Regions from separate parts of the Paenibacillus sp. TSM33 genome, predicted to be linked through region 3. Evidence: a T-box and tRNA genes for the amino acid it is inferred to sense, from the RefSeq annotation. Region 3 holds a T-box; the other regions hold tRNA genes.
What was found. A T-box is a leader RNA that pairs with one kind of tRNA and senses whether it is charged. The one in region 3 lies ahead of leuS (leucine--tRNA ligase), so its partner is inferred to be a tRNA-Leu.
Positions count from the first base shown of each region.

Region 1: it has a tRNA-Leu gene. The T-box ahead of leuS (leucine--tRNA ligase) is inferred to sense a tRNA for this amino acid. The anticodon was not compared.
Region 2: it has a tRNA-Leu gene. The T-box ahead of leuS (leucine--tRNA ligase) is inferred to sense a tRNA for this amino acid. The anticodon was not compared.
Region 4: it has a tRNA-Leu gene. The T-box ahead of leuS (leucine--tRNA ligase) is inferred to sense a tRNA for this amino acid. The anticodon was not compared.

Region 1 is NZ_JBLZXB010000010.1:560,965-568,254, reverse strand. Features, by position in the region: gene kdpA (potassium-transporting ATPase subunit KdpA) at 1-1,535, opposite strand, end outside; gene kdpF (K(+)-transporting ATPase subunit F) at 1,681-1,758, opposite strand; gene ACN6NF_RS06460 (hypothetical protein) at 1,944-2,339, opposite strand; cyclic di-AMP (ydaO/yuaA leader) riboswitch at 2,453-2,624, opposite strand; gene ACN6NF_RS06455 (glutathione peroxidase) at 3,095-3,580, shown strand; tRNA gene ACN6NF_RS06450 (tRNA-Leu) at 3,730-3,812, opposite strand; gene ACN6NF_RS06445 (urease accessory protein UreF) at 4,075-4,812, shown strand; gene ACN6NF_RS06440 (Rha family transcriptional regulator) at 5,104-5,325, shown strand; gene ACN6NF_RS06435 (helix-turn-helix domain-containing protein) at 5,442-5,825, opposite strand; gene ACN6NF_RS06430 (helix-turn-helix domain-containing protein) at 5,913-6,287, opposite strand; gene ACN6NF_RS06425 (MarR family winged helix-turn-helix transcriptional regulator) at 6,474-6,929, opposite strand; tRNA gene ACN6NF_RS06420 (tRNA-Leu) at 7,095-7,177, opposite strand; tRNA gene ACN6NF_RS06415 (tRNA-Lys) at 7,193-7,268, opposite strand.
Region 2 is NZ_JBLZXB010000010.1:1,029,209-1,036,498, reverse strand. Features, by position in the region: gene ACN6NF_RS08790 (hypothetical protein) at 1-1,010, shown strand, start outside; gene ACN6NF_RS08785 (YqzE family protein) at 1,117-1,308, opposite strand; gene ACN6NF_RS08780 (N-acetylmuramoyl-L-alanine amidase) at 1,593-2,348, shown strand; gene ACN6NF_RS08775 (divergent polysaccharide deacetylase family protein) at 2,323-3,258, opposite strand; gene msrA (peptide-methionine (S)-S-oxide reductase MsrA) at 3,387-3,899, opposite strand; tRNA gene ACN6NF_RS08765 (tRNA-Leu) at 4,113-4,197, opposite strand; gene ACN6NF_RS08760 (YhjD family protein) at 4,410-4,946, shown strand; gene ACN6NF_RS08755 (carboxymuconolactone decarboxylase family protein) at 5,082-5,411, opposite strand; gene ACN6NF_RS08750 (hypothetical protein) at 5,528-5,749, opposite strand; gene ACN6NF_RS08745 (hypothetical protein) at 5,890-6,234, opposite strand; gene ACN6NF_RS08740 (xanthine phosphoribosyltransferase) at 6,336-6,908, opposite strand; gene ACN6NF_RS08735 (DedA family protein) at 6,994-7,290, opposite strand, start outside.
Region 3 is NZ_JBLZXB010000017.1:1,061,467-1,068,756, reverse strand. Features, by position in the region: gene yqeK (bis(5'-nucleosyl)-tetraphosphatase (symmetrical) YqeK) at 1-410, shown strand, start outside; gene rsfS (ribosome silencing factor) at 407-754, shown strand; gene ACN6NF_RS16665 (CvfB family protein) at 751-1,659, shown strand; gene ACN6NF_RS16660 (class I SAM-dependent DNA methyltransferase) at 1,663-2,436, shown strand; gene ACN6NF_RS16655 (tautomerase family protein) at 2,509-2,898, opposite strand; T-box leader at 3,078-3,335, shown strand; gene leuS (leucine--tRNA ligase) at 3,397-5,835, shown strand; gene comER (late competence protein ComER) at 5,816-6,661, opposite strand; gene ACN6NF_RS16640 (ComEA family DNA-binding protein) at 6,948-7,290, shown strand, end outside.
Region 4 is NZ_JBLZXB010000010.1:944,244-951,533, forward strand. Features, by position in the region: gene nspC (carboxynorspermidine decarboxylase) at 1-84, shown strand, start outside; gene ACN6NF_RS08315 (hypothetical protein) at 286-786, opposite strand; gene ACN6NF_RS08320 (hypothetical protein) at 1,125-1,619, opposite strand; gene ACN6NF_RS08325 (hypothetical protein) at 1,919-2,434, shown strand; gene ACN6NF_RS08330 (GNAT family N-acetyltransferase) at 2,506-3,015, shown strand; gene ACN6NF_RS08335 (N-acetyltransferase) at 3,124-3,558, opposite strand; tRNA gene ACN6NF_RS08340 (tRNA-Leu) at 3,931-4,015, shown strand; gene ACN6NF_RS08345 (NAD(P)H-dependent oxidoreductase) at 4,112-4,642, opposite strand; gene ACN6NF_RS08350 (winged helix-turn-helix transcriptional regulator) at 4,840-5,196, shown strand; gene fabV (enoyl-ACP reductase FabV) at 5,414-6,583, shown strand; gene ACN6NF_RS08360 (hypothetical protein) at 6,693-6,896, opposite strand; gene ACN6NF_RS08365 (sn-glycerol-1-phosphate dehydrogenase) at 7,064-7,290, shown strand, end outside.

The sequences.
Region 1 (7,290 bases), on a different contig from region 3:
GGCGCTTTGGCATTCAACGAAGCCGCCACAGCCAGCAATGCAATCATGGATACATATCGTCCAAAGAACATAACCGCTCCTGTTGTGACGTTCCAAAACACATTGTTATCCGAAAGACCTTCAAATCCCGAACCATTATTTGCCGCAGATGATGCATATTCATAGAGCACCTGAGTCAACCCGTGATATCCAGGGTTAGAGACCGCATCGTATCCCCAATGACTCATAAATGCAAGCGCAGTTGGAGCAAGAATAAGAAACGGATGTACCAAAATGGCAATCGCAATCAGTTTCATTTCCTTGCCTTCAATTTTCCTACCCATAAATTCCGGGGTTCTTCCGACCATCAGTCCGCATATAAATACCCCCAGAATCGCATACATCAGCATATTCATCAGTCCGACACCCTTGCCGCCAAAAATGACGTTTAACATCATTTCTCCTAAAGCAGCCATACCGCCTAACGGGGTCAGTGTATCATGCATATTATTAACCGAACCTGTCGTTGCCGCCGTTGTGACCGCAGTGAATAATGCCGATTGTCCAATGCCGAAACGAACCTCTTTCCCTTCCATGCTTCCCTGAGATGCATCCATACCCAGTGCCTGGATTAACGGATTACCCGTCTTCTCCGATACATACGTTATGGTTAGAAAAATAAGGAACAAGACCATCATCGAGCTAAAAATAATCCAGCCCTGCTTGCGATTACGGGCAAACAACCCAAAAGTATACGGCAGAGAAGCTGGCATTACCCACATTGCCAAAATTTCCAGTACGTTCGTCCAAGGACTTGGATTCTCAAAAGGATGCGCAGAATTAGCTCCCGCAAAACCGCCCCCGTTCGTGCCCAAATGCTTGATGGATTCCAATGAGGCAATGGGTCCCATAGCAATCTGCTGCTGTGTACCGCTTAAAGTCGTAATATCCGCCGTAGGCTGTAGCGTTTGCGGTACTTTTAACCCAACCAGCACTAGCGTAAGTACAAAGGCAAGCGGCAGGAAAATTCGTATGTTGGCTTTAATAAAATCTTGAAAAAAATTACCCAACCCTTCACCGCGCCGCGTCAATCCCCTCATAAAAGCCGCAGCAACCGAAAACCCTGAAGCAGCCGAAGTAAACATCATCATCGTGACAAACGCCATCTGTGTCAGATACGTAAGCCCGCTTTCTCCGCTATAATGTTGGAGATTCGTATTGGTCATAAAGCTGATTACCGTATTAAAGGCCAATGATGCTTCCATATTACTGTTCCCAACCGGATTGCCCGGGAGTATAGCCTGCAAGCGCAATAGCAGGTAGCTGATCCCCGCAAGCACCACATTGGTTGCAATGAAACTCATAGCGTACGTGGTCCAACGCATGCTGTCCTGTTTCTTCAAGCCTACAGCTTTATAAATCAGCTTTTCCGTTCCACCAAAAATCCGATCTGTCCGATTCGGTTCATTCGAAAATACGTGATACATATAGGTACCCATCGGCTTTATCAAGAGCAACAATATGACGATCACAATTCCAATTTGCAGTAGCTCCATCCTCTATTCCTCCTTAAAATGCTCCTGCATTTGGAACAACAGACCTGATTCAGATCATCCATTGAGTGCACACGTTTGCGAAAATCTGCACCTCTGATGCTGCATTCTTGATCTGCTGTTCCTGCCTGCTCGATCCTATAGTTGACTAGAACTTTTCAGGATTCAGGAGTGCGTAGATTAAATACACGAACACAATAGCCGTGAGCCCTAGCACAACGATCATCCTCTTCGCCCTCCTTTTGAGGTCTGCGCGTCACACCAGCGTACAAACAGCAGTATCACTCCATAACTCACAGCCATTACGAGCAGCATGTATAAATCCATCATGTTCATACCCTCCATATCGCTCCTCAGATCGTTATTTCCGATTCCATCATAAAATCATAAAACCAGCTATGTTATAAGTGCTTATCCGTTCAGCAGGAAACCCACCTCTCCGTTCAATGTGTAGATCACATGGTCCGCTCCCAATCCCCGATAAATTCCTTGTGGATTACAGCCGTGCGTAATAACATAGATCGATTCTGATGTTAGTGGCCGACATATTTGCAGGAAACGGCAAGTTAGATTCAAGCTGTTTTCGAACAAATACACACTACCAATTTCTTTCTTAGGAAAATTCCATTTTCCCGCTTGCATCGTATTGATGCGCACAATGTGCTCCACACCCATTTTTTTGAGCTGTCGTTCCTCCTGGGTGCTATTTGTGAGAACTGCAAACGCCAATTTTTTGAACATAAGCAATTTCACAAAACTTCTGCCCGCTTCATTCGGTGCAGTGACAATAATTAACCGACCTTCCATCAGTAGCTCCTCTCCCGGTATAAAAAGACAACAAAAAGAAGCCGAAGGAAAAAGGCTTCCTCCGGCTTCATACATTCCATGATAAAATAAACCATGGCTGCACACGGCGGTTTGTTGCCTCTCCCTGTACGCTTACGAGGTTAGCTGTCGGATTCGGACGTGAGAGTCGCCCTATTTACGGCACTTGGCCGGAAAATTCACCCCATGAGACACACGGCTTGCAAAGCAGTATATACTCGTTGGTTCCCCCGTTTTTGCAACTGCAAAATTCAGCGCTTTAGACAATTCGTTGTTGCTTCATTGTTGTTAATTTGAAATTACGTCTTGAATCATACACCCGTGCAAGGAAGACTGTAAAGCTCAATGACAAGGCTATAAATCACCCTTTAGAGCATAGAAGATTAAGGATAACGCTTACAAACAACATATGCTTCTCCTATCTCTTTAAAACTCTCTATTTCACCCCTTTTTGAAAATGAAAGGCATGTCAATATTGGCCTAGGGTATGGTACGGTTGCCCTTTATTTATAAAAAAGAAAGAAAATGCGCTATATGTACTAGATAATTATCGAATGAACCCTTTTTTGTGAGAAGAAACACCTCAACTTGCTCCATTTGAAGTGCGATTTACCGTTTTGAACAAAATACGATTTTACAATAGCACAATGCCTGTAGACTTAGACTCTTCTGAACTTGCAACCCCTTGTTGAGTTGTTCGCAATTTAATTGTAGAATATTGAATGAGGAGGGATATCATGAGCGTATATAAATATGATGCACAGACCCTACAAGGGGCACAAATTCCGTTATCCACATACGAAGGGAAAGTTCTTCTTATCGTGAATACTGCCAGCAAATGTGGGTTAACCTCCCAGTACAAGGCGCTACAAGAACTATATGACCAGTATCATGAACAAGGGTTTGAAATTTTGGGATTTCCCAGCAACCAGTTTGCCAAACAAGAGCCGGGTTCCAGCGAGGAGATCTCCGAGTTTTGCCAAATCAATTACGGAGTGACCTTTCCCATGTTCGCCAAGACAGATGTGAACGGTGATCAGGCACATCCTCTATTTCGCTACCTGACCCACACTGCTCCAGGAGTATTAGGCTCCAAAGCGATCAAATGGAATTTTACTAAATTCTTAATTACACGAGAAGGTAACGTATTTAAGCGTTATGCGCCGCAAACCACTCCAGATAAGCTTGTAGAAGATATTAAGAAGCTTTTGCAGAAATACTGACAATCTTTCTTCATTACAGTTAACGAGCAGTCCGTTGCCCATACGACCGTTTCTGTGACGGGATGATATAATGAAAAGTATTTAACAAAAAAAGCATCCCTTCACGTAAAACGTGTCAGGATGCTTTTTTAACTGGGTATTGCACATAATGCGGTCGAGAGGACTCGAACCTCCACGGGCGTACGCCCACTACCCCCTCAAGATAGCGTGTCTGCCATTCCACCACGACCGCATGTCATAATGTATTGAGGCAACAGATTTATTATACTCTCTCAGCAACAATTTGTAAACAAGAATATTATAATTATTTTTAATGTAATTTTATTTAACATATATAAGCAATAAAATTATTTAATTTGACACAATAGAGCTTTAAGTGTAAATATATATTACATAAATGTTCGATTTTTTATTACAAATCAATATTCAAGTTAAATAACATTACACAAATATTTACTTCAAGGAGGCGAACCATTCTGCATAAAGGTAACCGGTTGCTAAACTACGCATTATTGTTGGACCCTTCCCTGCCCATTGGTGGTTTTACCCGTTATTATGGACTGGAGGAACGTTTTCGTAACGGACACTTGAACAGTCTGCAGGATCTTAAACATTACATGCGAGACGATTGGTACCCTCAAATTACAACCCTTGACGGCATGGCCATCAAAAGTCTGTATGCAGCCATCCAGCAGAATGACAGTTGGCGGATCGCCCTTATTGATAAAATGCTGTACACCCAGCATCCTTCCTCGCAGTATGTAAAAGAGTCACGACTTTCAGGCCAGCGTCTGCTCAAGCTCACCAAAGCTCTTTATCCTTGGCTTGCATTTGATCAATTGAAAGACGCACTCAATCAATACAATGCAATTGGCACACTCGCTACTGTCCACACTTGGATTAACTTCCTCCTCGGAACCGATATAGAACAAACCGTTCACGGCTATTTTGCCACAGCGGTATCCTTCTGTATCGAAGATGCCTTCAGACTGCTCAATCCTCCTTACGAGGAAAAAAATACTCTTATCGATCATATGACCAGCGAGTTGCTCACCATCTGGAAGAAGTTTAACGAACCTACACCAAGCTCATTTCAGCGTTACCTTTTTCACAGACATCGGACCAGTTCCTACATCACTCAGCCACCCTATATGAGCCATAGTAGCCAATGGAATGCATCTAGCCCCCTTTTCTCCTCAGTCCTATTTAAACACCTTCCTGCCTCTCTCTGATGCGTCGCTTCATCAATCTAGCAGTCACAATAAAAATACTCTGCCTTTTCCTCAAGTGGCAGAGTATTTTTTATTCATGTATCCAAATTCACACCACTAACAGACTACAATCGGATTATTTTCACTTTTTGCACTTAATTAAGTAATCATTTTAACGAAATACCGTATTTAAGATTGTATAAACACGTATAAAAGTGTATCATAGTTTTAGATGGTTAATTCTAACATGTTTACTGATGATTATTATATCACACCAATTATTCCGTAAGAATCCGTAAGGGGCGATTTCTCTTGAACAACAAAATGCCTGTCACCTCCTTCGGGTGGGCCATCAAACAAAGGCTTGTCGAGCTTCGGCTGGATCAGAAAACATTTTGCGAGACACATAATATTCCGCCTTCACGCTTGTCCAATCTGATTCACGGCACCCGTAAAGCACAAAGGTACAGAAAACAAGTTGCTGCAATTCTGAATATCGACGATAACGATTATAAGGAGGCGACACCACACTAACCGAACAAGCATTTCAGCAACCAATGCGTCGCCATATTATCAGGAAACCAAATAAACCCGTAAACCGAACCCTCAGTTCGTTTTACGGGTTATTCACCCAGGCGTTTAGCCATAGATTATTCAAGTTTTGTTTTGTCCTTCTCCCTTTTTTGCTTACGGTACTTCGCAAATTCAACGTATTCTAAAATAAAGTTCTGTTCTTCTGTCTCAAGATCTTCAGCCTGGCAATTCAATGGCCCCATCACTCCAAAAAAATAAGCAGCCTTCTGCTCCTGAAGTACGCCTTCCCCCGGCTTAATTCCTTTCATCAACCAGTCGAGCGATACATTAAAAAAGTCCGAAATCTGAATCAAATGGGCGGTACCTGGCGTTGTTTTTCCCCTTCTCCAATCACCGAGATTCCCTGAGCTAATTTTAAGCTTTTCACAAAATGCCTTCTTGGTCATTCCTCGATCCTTAATTAAAGCTTCAATCCGCTGATAAATAGTTTGATCTCCCACAACGTTTCCCCTCCGACACTGTAGCTTTTTCTAATTAATTTTCAATTGTACACATTAAAATGTCCTTATCAAACCCCACAGCAAACATTAATCAGTAGTTGAATTGGGCTGGTTTTTCTCTTTACGAAAGCGGGTAAATTCAATATACTCAAGTATAAAATCTCTTTCCGCCTCACTTAGCGATACCCCTTGGCAATTCAGTTGCCCTGAAGCTCCAAAAAAATAAGGGTCCTGCGACTCCTTTAGCACCTTACTCTGCACGTCTCGACCCAGCATAATCCAATCCAGACTAGCGTCAAAAAAAGAAGCGATTTCTATGAGTTTATTCGTGCCTGGTGTCGTTTTTCCTCTTTTCCAATCTCCAAAGTTCCCTGTACTAATGCCCAACTGCTGGCAAAACGCCTTTTTGGTCATACCTCGTTCCTTAATGAGCTCCTCAATGCGTTGGTAAATAGATTGCATAGAAGTTCCTTCCTCCCTAGCAGGCTCTCCAAATAACGATATCATGTCCCCTGTTCCCATTTCAAAGATCACGTGTGCTAAAATTACCGAATTATGTATGTTGGTTTTCATTATACCACAATATGCAACAAAAACCGCCTGTTTTCCGAAGAAAGGGCGGTCTTTAAGTCAGCTCGCTTACGCCAATCACGTAGCAGAGTTTTCGATTTTAAGTAAAATCTGCTTCAATTCGTTCAACGTTTCACTCAAGTGCAATAATTCCTCTTCCGGCAAATACACGAGTCTCTCTTGAATTTTATTAGAGAAGGTATGAAATACCTGTTCACAAAAAGCGTCGCCTTCTTCTGTAATGGCTACGTTCACCACTCTACGATCCGAGTCACACGATTGGCGGTCAGCCAACCCATGCTCCACCAGCTTATCCAGCAGAGGAGTCATGTTTGGGCGTGAGACATTAAGTTGTTTGGACAAATCGGATACTGTAGACGAACGCACTTCACGCAGAAGCATGAGCACCTGAAAATTATTAGGCGACAAATGCAACGGAAAATCAAGCGGACCGTAGGTGAAAAATTTCTTCTTCACAATCGGAAACAAGCCCAAAATATTTTCTGATATATTTCCTAACAGTTGAGTGTCCATATTTTTCACCGTCACTTCATAAGTTTATATATTTATTATTCTATAACATTCTGGCGTTATATTATACTATGGAATCATTATTTCATCATAATCATTGTTTAATTGCATCCATGCACAAATAAAAAAAGCCTCTAACGTGAGAGACTTTTCCGTTTAATCCATTGATGCGGTCGAGAGGACTCGAACCTCCACGAGCGTACGCTCACTACCCCCTCAAGATAGCGTGTCTGCCATTCCACCACGACCGCATAACAAAATATAAATGGTGAGCCATGAAGGACTCGAACCTTCGACACCCTGATTAAAAGTCAGGTGCTCTACCAACTGAGCTAATGGCTCATGCTGTTCATCCAAGCTGTCC
Region 2 (7,290 bases), on a different contig from region 3:
TGATCGGCCTGTCCGCAGTCTGTCCGTTCACTTCCATTCATGCTGCCCCCTCAGCCGTTTCAGAAAGCAATTTAAGCCCAGCACCCATCAACAATGAAAGCTCGTGGGGTCCTCCAATGGAATCCATGAGTCCTACTGCTCCTTCCGCTTCCCCTGGGGACGTTTCGTCAAAGCTTCCTAATCAGCAGCAAGGAGTGCCCGAGGGCGTGAAGCGAACAGCGGACGACACCGTACAATCCCTATCGTCGCAGCCCCCTTTTGCTTCGTGGAAAGACGCCGAGCTCAGCTACCATCCGCTCGGACCCGGGACCCATAGCTGGCTTGTTCAAGTGAACCATGCAGGAGAATATATTGGCTACCTGATTATCGGATCTGACCCAAGCGGCGCTTATCAACTCAACGAATACGGGAATGGACCAGGTGGACCTTATAGTATGGATGTACTTCGTCAATCTCTTATGTCCCTCACAGAAACCGAATTTTCTTCTATCGACAAGCTGCAAATTACACCTATGTATGAGGAACCTCTATTAGCCTACTGGCTGGTGCGTTCCTCTACGGGTAGCCAAATAGGTATTGATGCTGTTACTGGCGATCCGCTACCTGTTGAAGTAGCAGATGGGAGCTGGAAGCATAAGCTCCAGAACAACGCGACTTCTTCATCTATACCCTTTTTGAAAACTCAGGCACAAGCAGTTACTGTGTCGTCTGATCCTTTCGATCCCTATGAGGATCTGGGCTGGCTTCAACCTAAGCAAGAACTTTCCATTCATGACACAGGCCAATTTATGGACGCGTTAAGTAATTCACCACGTATGATTTTTTCTGCTACAAGTATCAATTTTGCCTTTGGGGGACCCTTGTCCATTAGCGGGTATCAAGCTTGGATTTCTCCTGATCATCCGTCCGAACCCATTTTATATGCATTGACCTACCACGATGGACTTTCCCGATTTGTGCCACTACAAAAGTTGTTGCCCTATGGTGAATTTTTGTATTTGAAATCTTAGTTATTTCAGTAACCATAAAAAGGTATTTGAAATTATCCTTAGAACAACATAAAAAGAGACCTCAAATGGCATTTCTCTCATGCCTCTTGTGGTCTCTTTGGCGTGTTTAACGTTGCTCTCTTCGCCCTCTGCGTGTGGATGTTATCCACATTTTGAGAGCGAGGGGCAACATACCAAACCATTTGCTCACCCACGGCTCCTTGGCTTGCTTTTGGCTGCGTCGAACATCACGCGGCGTTTCCATATAACGCACAATCCGCTGTGTTATATACGTCACCAGCTCGTCACTCTTCGCCATCCTCATTACCTCCTCCATCTGCACTTATCACTTCCGATCACCATGCTTGGAAATATCAAATTACACATTAGGTGCAGATACCACTAGCTTGCACAGTTTCCAGTAGCTCTAACCCTTGCGGGAATAACTATGCATGGTTCCCCTTAAATGGAACATACTATCTTCAACTAACAGTTACCCCAAGGCTAATGGTTCTATTTAAAGGCAGCAATGCTCTTTAGGTTTGATGTCTGTTATGCATGGTTCTCAGTAAACAATCAATTCGTCCATTGGAGGAATAGAACGTGTTGAATAAAAAGTTAAACAGGATATGGCTGATTGGGCTGGGCTTAAGTTTTTGTATCCTTTGCAGTGCTATATTTCCCCCGTTAGCTTATGCAACTACACAGCCTGATGAGAAAAGCACCGAGACAAACAAGCATGCAGAAATCCAGTTTAACCGGTCCTATCACGCTTTTGCCAAACCCGTCGTCCTGATTGATGTAGGTCATGGTGGTGTGGATGGTGGAACAAGTCACAAAGGACTTCTGGAAAAAGATATTAATCTTGCTATTGCTCAAAAACTGTACCTGATCTTACGCTCCCAGGGTTACCCTGCTGTTCTGAATCGGGACAAGGACTACGCACTGAGTGATGATAACCGTTGGTTGCAGTCCAAATCACGGCATCTTAAAGACCTCGCCCAACGTAAAAGCTTGACAGAACAACTGCCCACTGCTGTGGTTGTAAGCCTGCATGTCAATTGGGCAAAACGGGCCGAAAAAAAAGGACCCATTGTACTGTATCAGGATGAAGGCAGCAGCTATCTGTTAGCTGAACGGATTCAGCATTCATTAAACCGCTTATTTTGCATGAATAGACAAACCATGTACGGAAAACCCTTTTATCTTCTAAATAAAATCCAGCATCCCGCTGTAATTGTGGAAACCGGATTTATCAGCAATGAACAGGACCGAGCCATGCTTTCCGGGGATCCCGGTCAAAAAAGCATTGCTCAAGCTATAGCCGAAGGCATTATTGCGCATCTGACGGCATGGTAGTATTCGTGGCTGGGTCTCCTGTCCATCCCCATACATCACGCACCAGATCGCTAATGCCGACAAATTGTGCATGGTCCTTTAATTTGGGAACCGATGAATGAAGTCCTGAAGAGGTATACATGCCAGACACGCCGACATGTCCAATCGTTACACAGGTGTCGTGCTCAGCCAACCATTCAACCACCTTGGTAAGTTGCCGATTCACATGGGCGAGTGTATGAACATCATCCAAAAAAACATCATTTCGCACTGGCGGCATTCCCTTTTTAGCAGCAAGTTCAGGCACCACTGACCGATAATTAGTACGGCTATCAACAAAAAATAGTCCATGTTCCTTACACACATCAAGCACAACGGACATAATGCGCTTGTCTGAGGTGACCTTGGAGCCCATATGGTTATTCATTCCTATGGCATACGGAACATCCTTAATAGCTGCTGTCACCTTGGCGCGTACTTCTGCATCCGTCATATTAGCCTTGATTGCTCCAGGTCCAAGCCATTCAGGCTTGCCCTGCTTGGGCTCCATTGGAAGATGGACGATAACATCATGACCACGCTTATGCGCTTCCATAGCGTCCTGTTTGGTTGTTGGCAGGAAGGGCATTACAGCAACGGTGATTTTGACGGGTAAATTTAAAATCTCCTCGGTACCTTTCATATTGTTTCCTAGATCGTCAATAATGACGGCAACCCTCTTTTGCCACTGGTTCTGTTGGTCTATCGCTTCAGCAAAAGTAGTTCTACAGTCCATAAATAACATACAGACTGAAATACAAAGCACTACAATTATTTGCATTCTAGATCTTGCATGGTGTATAAGCGCATAAGACGAATCCTTCCGGCTGCGTGATGCCTTTAAAGCTTTTTTTATTATATTTCTCAGTTGCAACTTCCGTCGTGTACTCATTTGCGGGTCAGCCTCCTTCTCTGTCCCTTCATTGTGTGAGTAAAACCGTTTAAATATGTATAAGGCAGATCTGAGATATAATCTCTGATCTGCCTTATAGTGTGCGTAATAACGTATATTAAAGCTATTCACCAGTTTTTGTCGATAAACTCATCACGACCAGATTGGGCTCGATCTTCCTTATAATGCCTCACATTCTTTTTGTGGTAATCCTGATGATACTCCTCTGCCGGATAAAAAATCGAAGCGGGAAGAATCTCCGTTACAATTGGCTTATCAAAACGTCCGCTTTGTGCCAACTGTTCCTTGGATTGTTGTGCAAGCTCTCGTTGCTGCTCCGTATGATAAAAAATTGCAGGTTTATATTGTGTGCCTCGGTCCTGAAATTGACCTTCTCCGTCGGTAGGATCTGTTTGCGGCCAATACAATTCAAGTAGCTTTTCATAAGGAAACAGCTCAGGATCAAATGTAATCTGCACCACCTCATAGTGCCCTGTTGTTCCTGTTTTAACCTGTTCGTAGGTCGGATTGGCAATCATCCCTCCAGTATAGCCTGAGACAATACCTTGGATGCCCGGCTGCTCCTCGAACGGAGTCACCATACACCAGAAGCATCCGCCTGCAAAAGTTGCTTTTTCCATCTTTCATCCAACCTTTCAATAGCTTCATCATAAAACATGTTATTTTCTATCATATCTTAAAAATGAAATATATAAAAGAATTGCTCATCAACTCGAACAAAGTGCAAGTCCTTGTAATGGAATCCTTGCTGGGAAATCTGCAATAATTCCGAATATAAGAAAAGGCTTATAAAACTGCTACAAGAGCAATTCTATAAACCTTTTCTAAATGGATGCGGTCGAGAGGACTCGAACCTCCACGGGGGGTTAGCCCACACGGACCTGAACCGTGCGCGTCTGCCAATTCCGCCACGACCGCATATATATTTGTCGTCTATCTCGAAAGAATCAATCTTTCTTAGCGACAAGATAGATCATACCATGCTCAAATAAAGTTGTCAAACCTTTTATTTTCACTTGATAAAAAAGGAATAATACGATAATATAAGAACATAGGTTCTCAGGAACATAGGTTCCTTCACTTCAATAACTATGAATTATTATCACATTTCCCTAAGGCGGTGAATGGTAATGATCTCTCCAGATACTAATCAGCATCCATGCTCTCTTGTGAAAAGTTATCTGCTCCTTACCTTTATTCAGAAAGTATTTGAGCGTGACAGCCTCATTCTTGAAGAAAGCGGCGTACTGAAAACCCCTGATCTTTATGTCGAAATGGTTAACGCAGGAATAGATCGTACCGGAATCCTGCTATCTGAAATTAAACATGAATTTAAAAAGTATCACGTTCGTGTTCTAGACATCCAACAAAACCACTCCGGCGTTCACGCCACCTATATATATAAAGACGTCAAAGAGCAGTTCAGTATGCCTATGTCCGCATTCCGCAAAGAAATGTATGAACGAATGCGAGCTTATTTGGGGCTCCCTACCTCTATGCCTCATACGGCGTCTCTACCTTTACCAGAGAAATATCGCCCCCAATTACCCAATAACTCAACCCCCAAACCCCTACGCGTTGTCGGGCGAAGTTGGGTTGCATCTTCTTCTGCCTATAAGCATAAATCCCCTCGCCCTGCTGCTTTTGCTGCAAGCAAAAGAGCATAATCCCCGCACTACACGCAAAAAGAAGCTTCCGCAGGCACCAACTGTGCTCGGAAGCTTCTTTCCATAACTATCATTTGTTTAGAATAATCTAAGTTCGCTATTACGAGTATGAGTATATCTGTATAATGATTCGCTTTAATGTAACGCCTTCTGTACACGGGTAACCCCTTGACTTAGAGCATGTCCTCCACCAACTGCAGCAGCTACAGCAACGGCCTCCATAATCTCCTGGTCACTGGCTCCTTTGGAACGCGCCTCATTCACATGATAAAACGTGCACACTTCATTGTTGGCAAATAAGCCAATACCTAGCGCAATCAGTTGCTTGGTTTTTTCATCTAAATTGCCAGCTTGGAAACATTCTCCGGTAAAGCGATGATAGGCATGAACTACCTCGGGCAACTTATCTTCCAAATGGCTGATTTGATCCTTGTATGCATGTACTTTTTCGTCCATAACCGTCATTGACACAGCACGCCCTCTCTGTTGAGTTTTCCTTCATTACTGTGTCCGGTTTAGAGTTTCTGTATGCCTAATGAAACACCCAGTTTTTTATCCAATCCCCATTTGGAACTCGTTTCTTAATCCAGATCTACTGGATTGTGACGCGGCTCGCTGAACGGCTGGTATGTATAACTGCGATCCAGCTTGACCACACGTCGATTCTGGCGGCGAATAAGCACCTGTTCATCATCCCATGCCAGTACAATGCCAACCACATCGTTGGACTCCAATCCATCGCGTACAACGCGTACCTTTTCACCAGAGAGTCGATAAGCATCCAATTCTTCGTCCATTATCATCCATGTCCCCTCCTTATCCATTTTTTCAACACAACGGCCATAATTTTATACACATGAAAAAAGTTTAAAAAGAGACCTAAACGAATCATTTAGGTCTCTTTCCGCTTACTACTTATATGGATTGCCAACAGAGCAACAAATTATCCCGACTGATTTACACTGTGATCATGTTCTTTTGTATCGTTCTTCTCGTACCAGAAGTCCAGCACTTGTGCAGACAACACTCGCTGTTCTACATACTCCACTTGGTGAGCAGTAAATTCTTCTTTCCAAGAGAAGGATAACTCTTCGCATAGGTTAACCAACGTCAACAACTCAGACCAGGCCACATAGCGTTTATACCAAAAAAACTGAGGATGTTCAATCATATAGGGATACAAATCGTCGAATTCCGTATGCTTACAATCCAAGGCGCGTTCAAAATGCACTTTAGCCGCTGCCAGTTTTTCCAGAAAAAACTGTTCGGTCAATTGTTCATTCCCCATGTTGCTGCCTCCTCTCCCAAACCTTATCTATATTATAAGCGAAATTGATGCTCATGCAAAGGTTATTATTAGAAATAAGGATCCAGGCTTTCGAATTGTTACTATTCAGCAAACTCTATCTTACCGTCAGCCAATGACGAAATTTTAACCAATGATTCTACACGGATGCCCTGCTCACGGATGGTTCTCGCTCCGGCCTGAAACATTTTTTCAACCGCAACTCCGAATCCAACCAACTCCGCTCCAGAGCGTTGAATAATTTTAACCATGCCTCGAGCCGCATCGCCATTAGCGATAATATCATCAATGAACAACACACGATCATGCTCATGAATAAATTGACGAGACAGCATAATATCGGTGACAATACCTTTTGTAAATGAAGGCACACGCTCACACAGCGCATCTGGATCAGCTAATAAAGTCTTTTTACGACGAGCAAATACTAACGGTACACCCAACTCCAACGCTGTCGCAAACCCAATGGCAATGCCTGAGGATTCCACGGTCACTACTCTGGTGATTTTCTCTTCCCGGAAACGGGCTGCGAACTCTCGTCCCATTTCCATTGTCAGCTCTGGATCAACCTGGTGATTGAGCAATCCATCCAGCTTTAGCACCTGATCTGACGCAATCACGCCTTCATTTAAAATTCGTTTTTTTAATACTTCCATTCCATGACCTCCCACGGCATTCCTATGCGGTAAAAGTACCATACTTCACCTGCCGCTTTCAAGCTATAGCCTGCTTTCCATGCGTTCATGTGACATTTTTTTTACGTTTGTTCCAGAACCATGCGGTGATTCCTCCCAAAACGATTAAAAGAATAACGATCAGGCCTACCCGGTGCGTCACCTTCTCCATCAGCTTCGCCACCTGTTCCCAGTGCATGCCCACCGCATGTCCGATCCCTAAAAATGTACCGCACCACAGCAACGCTCCTGCCGATGCATAGCCGATATAGCGAAAAACACCTAAACGGGTTGTACCTGCCAGATAAGATGATACATGTCTTAAGCCGGGGACAAAATATCCGAACAAAATTCCCCAGGTCCC
Region 3 (7,290 bases):
TGGAGGAAGTGATTCGTAACTATCCCGAATGTGATCAGGAGCTATTGGAGCATGACAAGCAGCTCTGGCATTCAGAGGTAGGGTACTGCGTTGCGGCGAGAGATTACGGAGTGGATGATCCGGAAATAAGGAATGCAATCCGCTGGCATACGTCAGGACGCGTAGGTATGAGTCTGCTGGATAAAGTCGTGTGTCTGGCTGATTACATCGAACCGGGCCGGGATTTTCCAGGAGTTGAACATATCCGTAAACAGGCAAAGAAAAGTTTGGAGCAGGGCCTTGTCGCTGGATTTGATTCTACGATTTCATTGTTGCTGGAAAAGCAAAAGGTTATTTTTCCGCTGACGGTCTTGTCGCGCAATGACTTGATTCGACAGCTAAAACAGAAAAAAACGGAGGTTCATGAATGACCCTAACGAATGAGAAATTAATGCAAACGGCGGTTGAGGCCGCTAATGATAAAAAGGCAATGAATATTGTCGCACTGGATTTGCGTGGAGTATCGCTAGTCGCGGATTATTTTGTAATTTGCCATGGTAATTCGGATACACAAGTACAGGCGATTGTAACAGAAATTCGCAAACGCGCTCATGATGAAGGTGTAGCCATCAAAGGAATCGAAGGAATGGATTCCGCTCGCTGGGTTCTAATGGATTTGGGGGATGTCGTAGTGCATGTCTTCCATCGCGACGAACGCGAATATTATAACATTGAGCGACTCTGGTCGGATGCTAAGGTTGTGGAGAAGGTATGAGTTTGATCGCTGGTACTTATGTCACCATTATGGTGGATCGTGAGGTATCTCCTTTCGGCTACTTTCTTACCGTCGGTGAGCAGGATGTTCTGCTGCATTATACTGAGCTTACTCGTGAAATCGAGGTAGGTGAACGGCTGGAGGTATTTATCTTCCATGATACAGAGGACCGTTTGGCTGCAACTATGAAAAAGCCGTTCTTGTCTCTGGGAGAAATGGCCAAGCTTGAGGTGGCCGATGTGCATCCGCGTTTGGGATGTTTCCTGGAGATGGGATTGGGGCGTCAGCTTTTGCTGCCGATTCGTGAGTTGCCAGAAAACCGTGATCTGCATCCTCGGGTGGGTGACTACGTGTATGCCATTATGGAGCATGACAAACAAGGCAGACTGCGAGCTAAGCTGGCAGGGGAGCAGGAACTGGCTCCATTGTGCTTCCATGCTCCTAGTTCGTGGCTTAATACATGGGTGCAGGCGACGGTGTACAAGCCGCTTCAGATGGGCACATTCGTCCTGGTGGACGGGGGTGTGCTTGGTTTTGGTGCAATAGGGATGATTCATTCCTCGGAACGTAACCGTATGCTTCGCTTGGGCGAGGAGGTTAAGGTACGGGTCACGCTTGTTCGCGAAGACGGCCGGGTCAATCTGGCGATGTCGCCACGCAAGGAAGTAGGCCGTGATGAGGATGCGGATCGGTTGATTGCATTTCTGAAAGAACGTCCGGGTGGCGGTATGCCATATTCTGACGCAACGCCGCCGGATATTATTAAGCAACGGTTTGGTATCAGTAAATCCGCCTTCAAGCGTGCGATGGGCAAGCTGATGAAGGAAGGGCTGGTTACACAAAAAGAAAACTGGACCTACCTGGTTGAGAAAATGCCTAAACCGAAGGACGGGAATGGGGAGTAAAAGATGGCTTCTTACCGCAAGTTTGCCTATGTGTATGATGAGCTAATGCAGGACATGCCTTACCCAGACTGGTTGCGCTTTGCACGGCAGGCTTGGGATCGATACGGTATGCCGCATACAGTGGCCGAGCTGGGCTGCGGAACGGGCTCAATTACGATTCCACTGGTTAACTCGGGCTTCGAGGTGGCTGGCATCGATTTATCCTCTGACATGCTGGCAGTAGCCCGTCGCAAAATGGAAACCACTCCTCAAGGACAGCGATTGTTTCGTGAGGGAAGCGTTCGCTGGATACAGCAGGATATGCGAGAATGGGTTTTACCGGAGCCCGTGGATTCTGTCATTTCTTTTTGCGATTGCCTGAATTATTTACTTGAGGAAGAAGATATCATTTCTACTTTTCGCAGAACGTATACTGGTCTGAAGCCCGGTGGAACCTTTCTGTTTGATGTACATCATCCCCAGACATTTTTGCGTTATGATGAAGAACAACCATTCGTACTGGATGAACGCTCTATCTCGTATATCTGGACATGCGCGTTGGATACACCCCGTTGTGAAATTGAGCATCATCTTAGTATCTTTGCGAAAGCAGAACAAGAAGGACGCAATCTGTACCAGCGTTTTGAGGAAATTCATGTGCAGCGTGCTTATGATCCAGACTGGATGAAGGCAGAATTGTCCAAAGCGGGTTTTCGTGATGTGAAGGTATATGCAGATTTTGAATGGGTAGAAGCAGAAGATGACGCGGCGAGACTGTTTTATGTCGCTGTAAAATAGCTAGGTTTCATTGAGCTAATAAGAAAAAAGAAAGACGCTTTTCATGGAGTCATGAAGAGCGTCTTTTTGCACTCATATATTCACTTTATAGTTCAGCTGAAGTTCATCACCCGGTACACCCCGAATGCCCCAGTTCTGTTTCGGGGTTTCAAATATAGTAATCTCAAGATCCTGTGGAGCAATGGCAAAATGATCCGTAATTCTTTGGAATAACAGCTGAATGAGCTGCTTCTTAGCTGTTGTCGTTCTGCCTTCAAAAATACTGATTTCAATAATGGTGTACGCCTCGGAGCGATTATCTGTATAGATATAGTCTTCATGATTCATAGGAAAAAAACGATGAAACCTCTTGTCTGGAGGATAGTTGAACGCATCCACCACGGCAGAGTGAATCACCTCTGAAAGTTGCTTCTTGATCGGATCTAGCTTTTCTTTTATTCCGAAAATTTTAATTTGTGTCATGTCTCAGCTCACCTTTCTTATCTCATCTCAACTTGAATCATTGCAACTTGGAGTTATTATAAAACATTCGTATTCATGTGTCATGGACAACTAGTATGAAGATGGAGCTTCGTATCAAATGTAGTCCTTATTTGACTTTTTTCGTGGTTTTCAATATAATAGTGCCATTATTAACGGTTAAACAATCGCTGATGAGGAATAGTAGTTTTGTCTGGACATGTAGAGAGCCGGCGGGTGGTGCAAGCCGGTTGACAGTGCAAAGCGAACTCACCTCGGAGATATGCGTCCAACGCAGGAAAACACTATATAGGTGTTAGTATCCTGTTATTAATGCGCATCGGATCACCTCCGTTATCAGGTGCAAAGGGAGTAGATTGCGAAGAACGCTTTCTGCTAACTAGGGTGGTACCACGGGAATATAACCTCTCGTCCCTAGCGCTGACACGCTACGGGATGCAGAGGTTTTTTTGTTGCATACCGTTTGAGGAGGAAAAGACAATGACAGACACACAGCCGAAGCACGGCTATCAACCGCAAAGTATTGAACCAAAATGGCAGAAATATTGGGATGAGAACAAAACGTTCCGCACTGGGGAAGAGCCGGGGAAACCGAAGTTTTATGCTTTGGATATGTTTCCGTACCCGTCTGGAGCTGGTCTACATGTAGGCCACCCGGAGGGATACACAGCTACAGATATTGTTTCACGTTATAAAAGAATGCGTGGCTACAACGTACTGCATCCGATGGGTTGGGACGCCTTCGGTCTGCCTGCCGAGCAGCATGCGCTGGATACAGGCGAGCACCCACGCGAAATTACGGTAAAGAACGTAAACAACTTCCGCCGTCAAATCAAATCACTTGGGTTTTCATATGACTGGGATCGTGAAATCAGCACTACTGATCCTGATTATTACAAATGGACACAGTGGATTTTCATCCAGCTGTACAAGCGCGGTCTCGCTTATGTAGCTGAAGTGCCCGTGAATTGGTGCCCAGCACTGGGAACAGTGCTGGCGAATGAAGAAGTAATTGACGGTAAGAGTGAGCGTGGCGGCCATCCGGTTATCCGCAAACCAATGCGTCAATGGATGCTGAAAATTACGGAATACGCCGATCGTTTGCTGGATGATTTGGAGGAATTGGACTGGTCCGAGAGTATTAAGGATATGCAGCGGAACTGGATTGGTAAGTCTACCGGGGCAGAGGTTCATTTCCCAATTGAAGGCTATGACGAGCAGCTCACAGTATTTACAACCCGTCCAGATACGCTGTTCGGCGCAAGCTACTGTGTGCTGGCCCCAGAGCAGGAATTGGTGGATATGATTACTACACCTGAGCAAAGGGACGCTGTACAACAGTATCGTGAACAAGCTGCTCGGAAAAGCGATCTGGAGCGTACGGATCTGGCCAAAGATAAAACAGGCGTATTCACAGGAGCTTATGCAGTGAATCCGGTGAACGGCGAAAAGCTGCCAATCTGGATTGCCGACTATGTACTGGCAGGCTACGGAACAGGTGCAATTATGGCAGTACCGGGCCATGATACACGTGACTGGGAATTTGCCAAGAAGTTCGGATTGAAAATCACTGAGGTCGTTCAAGGTGGGGACGTGGACAAAGAGCCATACACCGAGGATGGCCCGCATGTCAATTCAGGCCTGCTGAATGGACTTACCAATGAGGAAGCTATTCCGAAAATGATCGAATGGCTCGAAGCTGAGGGTAAAGGGCAGGGCAAAGTAACCTATCGTCTGCGTGACTGGCTGTTCAGCCGCCAACGCTATTGGGGCGAGCCGATTCCAGTAATTCATCTAGAAGATGGAACGATCAAAACAGTTCCTGAGGATCAACTGCCGCTCGTACTGCCAGAGATGGACAATATCAAGCCTTCAGGTACAGGTGAATCCCCACTGGCGAATGCGACAGATTGGGTAGAAACCGTTGATCCTGAAACAGGTATGAAAGCACGTCGCGAGACAAATACGATGCCGCAATGGGCAGGAAGCTGCTGGTACTACCTGCGCTTTATTGATCCAAAAAATGATAAAGAGCTTGTGTCCAAAGAGAAACAGCGCGAATGGATGCCTGTTGATCTGTATATTGGCGGAGCAGAACATGCGGTTCTTCATTTGCTGTATGCCCGTTTCTGGCACAAGGTGCTATATGATATCGGCGTAGTGGAAACTAAAGAGCCTTTCTATAAACTGGTTAACCAGGGTATGATTCTAGGCAACAATAATGAAAAAATGAGTAAATCACGCGGTAATGTCATCAATCCTGACGATATTGTAAATACGTTTGGCGCCGATACGCTGCGTATTTATGAAATGTTTATGGGGCCGCTGGAAGCGACCAAGCCATGGAATGAGAATGGGGTTGAGGGAGCGCATCGTTTTCTGTCCCGCGTATGGCGCCTGTTTGTTTCCGAGGATGGTAGCCTGAACGAAAAAATTAAAAATGACGGCGGTAGTGACGAGTTCAAACGGACCTGGCATAAAACGCTGAAAAAGGTAACCGAGGATCTGGATGCATTGCGTTTTAATACAGCGATCAGCCAGCTGATGATCTTCACCAATGATGCATACAAAGCAGACCTTCTGCCGCGTGCAGCGATGGAAAACTTCGTGCAAATGCTATCCCCGCTTGCACCGCATCTGGCCGAGGAACTGTGGCAGCTGCTGGGACACAACGAGAGCATTACCTACGCGGCTTGGCCTGCTTATGATGAAGCATGGACGGTGGACGCTGAAGTGGAAATTGTCATCCAGATGAATGGTAAAATTGTACAGCGTGCAACGATTGCTAAAGATCTTGATGCCAAAGCGATGGAATCCTTTGCTTTGTCGCTGGACAGCGTTCAGGAGGCACTGGCTGGTAAAACGGTTCGTAAGGTAATTGCTGTTCCGGGTAAGCTGGTTAATATTGTTGCCGGTTAATCGGCTTTAGGCCGAAGGAGACATCTATCTTTTGCATGTCCTCTTCATACTTGTTGTGCGTGGCCCGTATTAGCTCAGGGAATACACTATGCAGGCTGATGTCCAACAAGGCGAGAGCTTCGGCGGTTATACCTCCGGGAACCGCTACTCTTGCTTGTAACTCGGCTGGTGTCATCCCGCCTTCCGTGAGCAGCTTTCCCGTGCCGATGATCATTTCACCAGCCAATGCGCATAGTTCTGTACGGTCTATACCTGTAGCTTGAACTGCGGCTTGAATCCACTGGTCCATAAAAAAGGCCAAGAAAGCAGGGCCGCAGCTCGAAAAATCCGATGTGATCCGTGTATGAGACTCTTTAACCCGAATTGGCCTGCTGATGTGGGACATAAGCTCTTCCAGAAGGGAGCGATCCTCCTCTGTAATCCGGTTTCCATGGATGCATAGTGAGGCTCCGCTTCCAATCTGGTGAGTGATACTCGGAATAATTTTGGACACCTTGGCTTTTAATGCATGCTCCAAAATACGGATCTGTACTGGACTTGTGATAGAAACGACGATCTGCTCTTCTGTAATGACGTTGCGTATTTCATCCGTTACGGTTTTTGATTCCAGCGGCTTCACGCAGATAAATAGGATATCGCTTTCCGCTGCCGTCTCACGGTTGCTTTGGGCTGCGTGCAAACCTGGATAACGACGGGCTAGCTCGGCTACCTTGGAATACGTTCGGTTGCTTGCTAATATTTGCTGCGGTTTGAGTGCATCCGAATGAATAAAAGATTCAATTAGCAGACTTCCCATGCTGCCAGTCCCGATAAATCCAACTTTCATTGTTCAACGCCCTCCTTTCATACTTTGCGGTATAGACGCTGTGCTGTCATTCTTCTTAATGTATGCATTGGGTCTTGGCCGACATGACCAATTTTATGTCTGAGCATGTTAGATTGTGCCTGGGGTCGTACCACTCTTTGTATAAATACTCACAGCGAGACCGTATGGAGGTGTTTACAACCTCCGGTTTGACGAGAATTGGACAGATTTGCTCTGTTAGATTGAAAAGGTGGTTTTCAGTCGGTTCAATTTCGAAATCCATATGAAGTAGGGGACGATACGAAAAATGAAACGCGTATGGACAGGAACGGCAATAACGCTTGCTGTAATCGGGAGTGGACTTATTTTGTTTGCTGGAGGGCAGCGTACTGAGCCACAAGAAGAGTGGAGTTTGCTTAACCAAAAGGTGGAGCAGGCTTTGGCGATAGAGTCGCAGCCAATTGAGTCACAGCGCAGCAGTGAGTATGCCCAAGGAAAGCATGCTGTAAAAGAGGCTTCAGACCAAGCTGAACGCAGTGCGAATGTCGAAGCTGTTGACGATGTGAAGCAGAATACTAAGCAGAGTTCTACGGGGGTATCTGCTGCTATGAGTGAACGCTCCATGGTGGGGAATTCAAGTACCGTAAAGC
Region 4 (7,290 bases), on a different contig from region 3:
GCCATCGCGAGCTACAATGACGAAGAAGGCATCAAGGTAATCCGTCAGTTCTCCTACGAGGACTTTAGCTCGCGTTTGTCGTAAGACTTACACAGGGGTAAAAGAACTGAATGCGCCGAATGCAATGACTTAACTACAAAAGCCTCGCCCCTTTAAAAAAGGGTGAGGCTTTTTGGTGTAGTTAGGATTTTTTAGTCTTTATATGTGTCTGTTGCATGTATCCAATACGACAACAGGCATTAAAGAACGATACACAACTTGAAAAGTTACATAAATTTAATTAGCCTACCTTACAACTTCAGAAGAGACTTTATAGTCAAACATTTTTCCTCCAGGTTGAAGTCCGTACGCATTGACGGTTAGGTAGTAATCTTTACCTTGTTCAAGAGTTGCATTTAAAAAATATTGACCATTTTTTGAACTTTTGATGCTTTGACCATTACTTTCGAAGAGGGTTAGCTCCAACCAAGAATCGGGATATCTGTGTCCCTCAATTGTGAAGTGAACTTCTCTTGAGTTATTTTCTGCCATTATTTTATATACATCGTAGTTTTCCCACATCCCATGCTTCTCTTCACCGAGGGTTCCAATAACCCCATCACCTATAAAATAATAGTTAGCTTGTTCAAAAGTATCATTTGGCTCCTGTTCATCATATTCAAGTAAAGGGGCAATAGTTGATTCCTTTGCAACTGGTACAGAATCTGCTTCTGCAGCTAAGGCGACACTGGCAGAAGTACTCAAAATAAGTGTAAGACCTAATGAAGCTAACAACGTTTTTTTCATGAATAAAATACCTCTCTTTTTTTGAAATTTATATTCATTTATATAAATATATTAGTAATGATTTCTGGATTATATATATTCTTCAATAGATATAGGATGTACATGCAATAAGTAATATAAGTGTATATAAAAATTTTTTTACAAAGTGATAGTTTCCAGCATGCAGAGGTACAAACGATCCATATACAAAGAAGATATGAACGTAAACCGTCAGTGCTTCCACGACGATATAGCTGCGTTTGTCGTAAGATATTAGGTGCCCCTAAATGTAAATGTAAAACATAGTCCTTGTCAAAGAAGGAACACGTTTTTTTGTTAACTTCAATTTATCCTTTAATCTACTTGATAGTAGAAGTAACTTTATAGTCGAATAATTGTCCTAACTCAGCACCGGGTGTTTCTACGACCAGGTAGTACCATTTGCCAGCTTCAAGATTTTTACCTAAAGAGTATTCACGATCATTTGCATATCTAATGAAGTGTCCGTTACTGTCAGCCAAACCAAGTCTCAGCCATGTATTAGGATATATGTCCCCTTGAATATTAAATTGATACCAACCAGACTGAAAGGCTTTAAACTTATAATAATCGCTATTGTCATAACCTCCATCGATGTGTTTGCCTATTTCCCCATAGATGTCAACTCCCACCAGTATTTCACTAGCTTCATCGAACCAGTTATTAGGCTCTCTGTCAGTCCCATTTCCAAAGAGCTGGATAGATTCCTTTTGTAAAGCGGGTGCTCCTTCTTGAGCTTCTTGAGCAGATGCAACGGCGGTGGATGTGCTTAATAGAAGTGCAAGACCTAGTGCAGAAAAAACTACCTTTTTCATTTAATAATCTCTTCCCTTCTTTTGTTTTTGTGGGATTTATATGTTATGTATTACTAATCCCATCCAGTATTATATAGTGTATTCCAATAAATTGGAATAAAAATGGAATAATAAACAAAAATATATATATATTTGTCACAATTATGTGTTTTTACAAATTTATTCGCTAAACTTCCATTAAGAATTAGTCAACTTGCTGTATACTATAAAGCTCATCTTAATATGCTTTCATGAAAAGGGGCATTCTATTTCAGGGGTAACAAAAGCTATGTTATACTCAATAATTGGAGGTGAGAAAAATGTTCGACCCGACCGTTTTTGATAATTTAAAAGTAGCTATGGAAAATGCGGTTTACGATCTGGATAATTTGGATTCACGTATTAACATTACGCAGCGAATCGATAGATTGGAGATGTCGGTAATGTCGCGTGAATTTGGCGTACAGTTCAGTCTGAGAGAACAGCCAGGTGTGACGGCAGAGCTTCAACTAAAGATGGATTTAAACAACCTGGCTGCAGAAATTTTGGAAATAGAAGAGCAAACGCCGGGATGCAGTTTGTTGCTGTATTTTAATATGAAGATTCGAGAGATGGAGACACAATGCAGCCGGATTGAAAATCTACTGACCGACATTTGGAAGCCTGATCTTCGGCCAGTACAGACATTAAGTCAGATTTACGGAGAGAAGACATCTACATACCAAAACAGGATTGAACTCCGATTTTCCAGGCAAATTAACGAAGATCAGATGGAGGATATTCCAGAGTTGTTGGAACATATGTTGCTGACGCTTATGGAATTAAACAAGATATAATCATCCCTCTTTCTCTTAATAAAAGACAGCCTTTCATTTGGGGGATTTAGAGGTAAAGGAGCTAGGGATACATGATGAATGAACACGATTTTTCTGAAATATATGCGATTATGGAGTCTTCTTTTCCAGCATCAGAATGCAGGACGTTTGAGTCCCAAAAGGCTTTATTGAAACATCCTAGCTATCGTATTATCACTGAAAAAAATGAGCAGGGGAATATAGTCGCTTTTTTGGCGGGCTGGGAATTTGAACATTTTCGGTTTGTAGAGCATATCGCGGTAGATTCCCATATACGAGGTGGCGGATTAGGCAAAAAGCTCATGAGTATATTTGTCTCACAGTCTGATCAGCCGGTAGTGCTGGAGGTTGAGCCGCCAGTGGACGAATGGTCACGGAGAAGGATCGGCTTTTACGAACGATTGGGGTTCCATTTAAACCATTTTGAATATGTACAGCCCCCTTTAAGAGAAGGACAGGCAGATCTGCAGCTTCAGATTATGAGCTATCCAGGTGCGTTGTCTGAATCGGCGTTTGCTCCGTTTAAAGAGATTTTATATACCGAGGTTTATGGGCTTAAATAAGAGACTATATGGTTAGTTGTGTTATATAAAAGTAAAAGGCTCTGCTTGTTCCGTATGGATACGGAAGCGGAGCCTTTGCTCTAAAAAGCTAGAGGTGCTTCATTATCATTAATGTTTTGTCCATATCATCACAAATTCCTTCTCATCAGTTTCGGCATCCACTGATTCTGCCTGAATGGTAAATCCATTTTTAGTATAAAAGTTAAATGCTTTCGTGTTGGACTGGTACACTTTTAATTGAATTTTATCATGCTGCTTCTTAACCCAGTCTAATAGTAATCTGCCATAGCCTTTTCTTTGAGAATCAACACGTATAAACAGAGCAGCCAAGTATCCGTCCATCATGGAAACGAAGCCGCCGATCGTATGATCATCTTGTATGATAACGTAGTTCTGAGCGAGGGGAAGGTACTTGTTCTCCATCTCGGCAGCTTGAGATGTCCAATACTGTGGAGCAATAAAATGATGGGCTTCTACGGAAGCATCCAGCCAAATGGCTACCAGTTCCTTCAACTCTTCTACATTTGCGGGTCTAATCGACATCGTAACGCCTCTTTTCACATTATGTAATCTTAAAGTATGATGCTGAAATAAAAAAGACCGTCCGTGGACGGTCTTTCTACCCGTGGCGCTTAATTAAAGCCTTGATCCGTATCCCGCGCCTCCGTCAACTCTGCAAATTAGAGAATAACGGACCGGGTAAGGGATACGCTCAACATATGATTATTGATGTTGACGCACCTCCTTTCCTGATGCGTTCATCTTACCATATCTGGTTGGTGATATCCAGTGATTTTCTTATATTTGCAGGAATTATTCATAGAAAATATAATATAAAACGGCTTGCTTTTAAGCTTTATTCAATATATAATCTTAATTACGGTGATTTAAAATATCGCCATCAATACATAGTATGCGGTCGTGGCGGAATTGGCAGACGCGCACGGTTCAGGTCCGTGTGGGCTAACCCCCCGTGGAGGTTCGAGTCCTCTCGACCGCATTATACCTAACAATTACAGGTTCTTGGGTTGGCTGGATGCCACCAAGAGCCTGTTTTCTATGGTTAAGATACGTGCTGTTAAACAGCCATGCCATTTTATTTATGCTGGAATATATATTTGATATAGTCCTTTGCACTCTGATTAATGTCTTCGTCACTTGCTTGAAACGAGGCTGCGAAGACTGCGAAATAGGGTAATGTTACGGCGCCCACATGTACTGCGCTTGCTTTAAAGGGGGCTATAACTTCATCTACCGTAAATGTAACGGAACCCGTAGATAAGTAGTTTTCTTTTTTGTCGCCAATCGACATGGCGATCCCTAGCTTTTTTCCTTTTAATTTATCACCTTTTGAACCATAAGCCCATCCATGGGTGAAAACATCATCAAACCATTTTTTTAATAAAGGAGGGTAACTATACCAATATAAAGGGAATTGAAATATGATATGGTTGTGTGCTTCAAGTAACTTTTGTTCTTTCATAACATCAATATTCCAGTTGGGATACTCTTTATAAATTTCATGAATTGTAATTTCACTGGTATATTGAAGCAATTCTTGTCTCCATCTTTGATTTACTCTGGAATTTTCAATATTCGGATGTGCTAAAATCACGAGAGTCTTCATTATAAATCACCTTTCTTACATAGCATCATTTGCTTTTTGTTGATACGTATTATTATTCTGTACGCTATAAAAAAAGTAAATACACACAATAAAGTAATATAGTTACTTGAAAGTGTGCATGGTTCTTAGAGTGAAGATATGTGATTATAGAATGAATTAGATAAATTTAGTTATTTTAGTGTTAAAGAGGTGGTCGTATGAAACAATATAATTTAGGCATAGAAGCAACACTTGAGATCATCGGAGGTAAGTGGAAATCCTTAATCATATGCTTATTAATGTCTGGTAGAAAGAGGACTAGTGAATTACAGCGTAGTATTCCAGGCATTTCTCAAAAGGTTCTTATACAGCAACTTCGTGAACTTGAGAAGGATGGGGTCATAGGCAGACATGTGTATAATCAAATGCCTCCAAAAGTGGAGTATTATATAACGGAATATGGAATTACAGCAAATGAAATTATTCACCTAATGTGTGCCTGGGGAAGGACTAATATCAAGATAAGACAACGGCAAGGAGAAGATGTGATGTTGCTGGAAAATGAGTCAAAATGAATAGTAGAGTAAAAAGAGCGCTGTAGGCTATGATGTTTACGGCGATTTTCTTTTTTCTAGAGTCGGCAGTTCGTGGGATAGCTGTTGTCGTAGTATATGACGAGTTGCCTTCAAGCACTATGTTAAATGTTGAGCCGCAAGCTGATTTGTAATATAGTTATGACTGACAACCATTCCATCAATATTAAATGAATGCCAAAGTAGGGGGACCCTTGCAATGATTATTAAACCGAAAATTCGTGGTTTCATATGTACGACTGCGCATCCTGCAGGATGTGCGGCTCATGTTAATCGCCAAATCGACTACATCAAAAATAGCACGTCACTACAAGGAGCCAAAAAGGTACTCGTGATCGGAGCCTCCACAGGTTATGGACTGGCTTCCCGCATTGCTGCGAGCTTCGGTATGGGAGCTGACACTATAGGAGTATCCTTTGAACGTCCTGCTTCAGAGGGACGTACGGCTTCGGCAGGCTGGTACAATACAGTGGCCTTCGAAAAAGCGGCCAGAGCAGCTGGTTACATAGCGAAAAGCATTAATGGAGATGCTTTTTCCCATGAAGTTAAGCAGGAGACGTTGAAGCTGGTCAAGGAAAAGTTGGGCAAGGTAGACCTGATCGTGTACAGTGTCGCCTCACCGCGACGGACACATCCTGATACGGGAGAAACCTTTAATTCCGTTCTCAAGCCCATTGGACAGCCGTTTACGAATAAAACGGTGAATACCAACACAGGTGTCGTGTCGGAAATTACGCTGGAACCAGCTACGCAGGAGGAGATTGAGAACACCATCACGGTTATGGGTGGCGAAGATTGGTCCTTATGGTTAAAAGCGTTGGAAGAAGCCGATTTGCTGGCTGAAGGAGTAACCACACTGGCTTACTCGTATATTGGTCCTGAAATTACGGAGGCTATCTATCGTAAAGGAACGATTGGCCAAGCTAAAAATGATTTGGAAGCCACAGCGCATACTTTAACAAAGCAACTGGAGCCTTATCATGGGAAGGCCTACGTTTCAGTGAATAAAGCTTTGGTTACACAATCCAGTTCGGCTATCCCCGTAGTGCCTCTGTATATTTCCTTACTGTTTAAGGTCATGAAAGAAAAAGGGCTGCACGAGGGATGTATTGAACAGGCGCAACGTCTGTTTGAGACACTATACAGTGGGGCCACTGTGGAAACGGATGAAGAAGGACGTATTCGCCTGGATAACTGGGAAATGAGAGATGACGTGCAGCAAGCTGTTAAAGCAGCTTGGTCTGAGATCACTACCGAAAACGTATCCGAACTGGGTGATCTTGAGCAATATCGTCTGGATTTTCTTCAATTGTTTGGATTCGGTTTTGATGAAATTGATTATGAACTGGACGTTGATCCAGAAGTTTAAGTAAATAGTTCCAAATCAAAAACGGGTACTCTCAAGCTGCAAATGGCTTGTGAGACCCGTTTTTTTATGTATGCAGTTAAAATTAAAATGGTCTGGCTTTCAACAGAATTCATTGAGAATTGGACGTAGAAAGCGACTTCCGGTGCAGCAAGCGAAAAACGGCAATGGTAATGATAATCCCTGCAATGCCAAAAACCGTGACAGAAGTCAGTGCACGATAAGCTTGCCAGCCGAACAAAAAAGCAACCCCACTACCAAACGTTGTACCTGCCAGTAACCCGAGTGCACAGGCAATATCTGTTCCAAATTTCATAATATTGTTCCTTTCGAATGGTTGAATTGAATCGTAACTTGTACGTTTTTTCTGGACTTGTATCTACATTTGTGCGTACAATTAAATAGTAATCGTTTTCAAACGGAATCTATTTATTAGTATGGATCATTCTTGTACAAATTATTCCTTTTCAGGAGGCTGATGAAATGAATATGAATGAGCAGATCAAGCTGTGGAACGAAGAGGCGCAGGCTAGTAACGCTGATCATCCTCACCGAAAGGTTGAATTGTTTATCGAGGTGCGGGATGGAGCACTTGAATCCATTGCTTCTTATTTGAATCAACAGAATTATCAGCATGTTACTCTAGTAGAGGATGAGCATACTTCAGCGGCAGCAGGGAAAAAAGTAGCTGAATTAATCCGTGAAGCAGG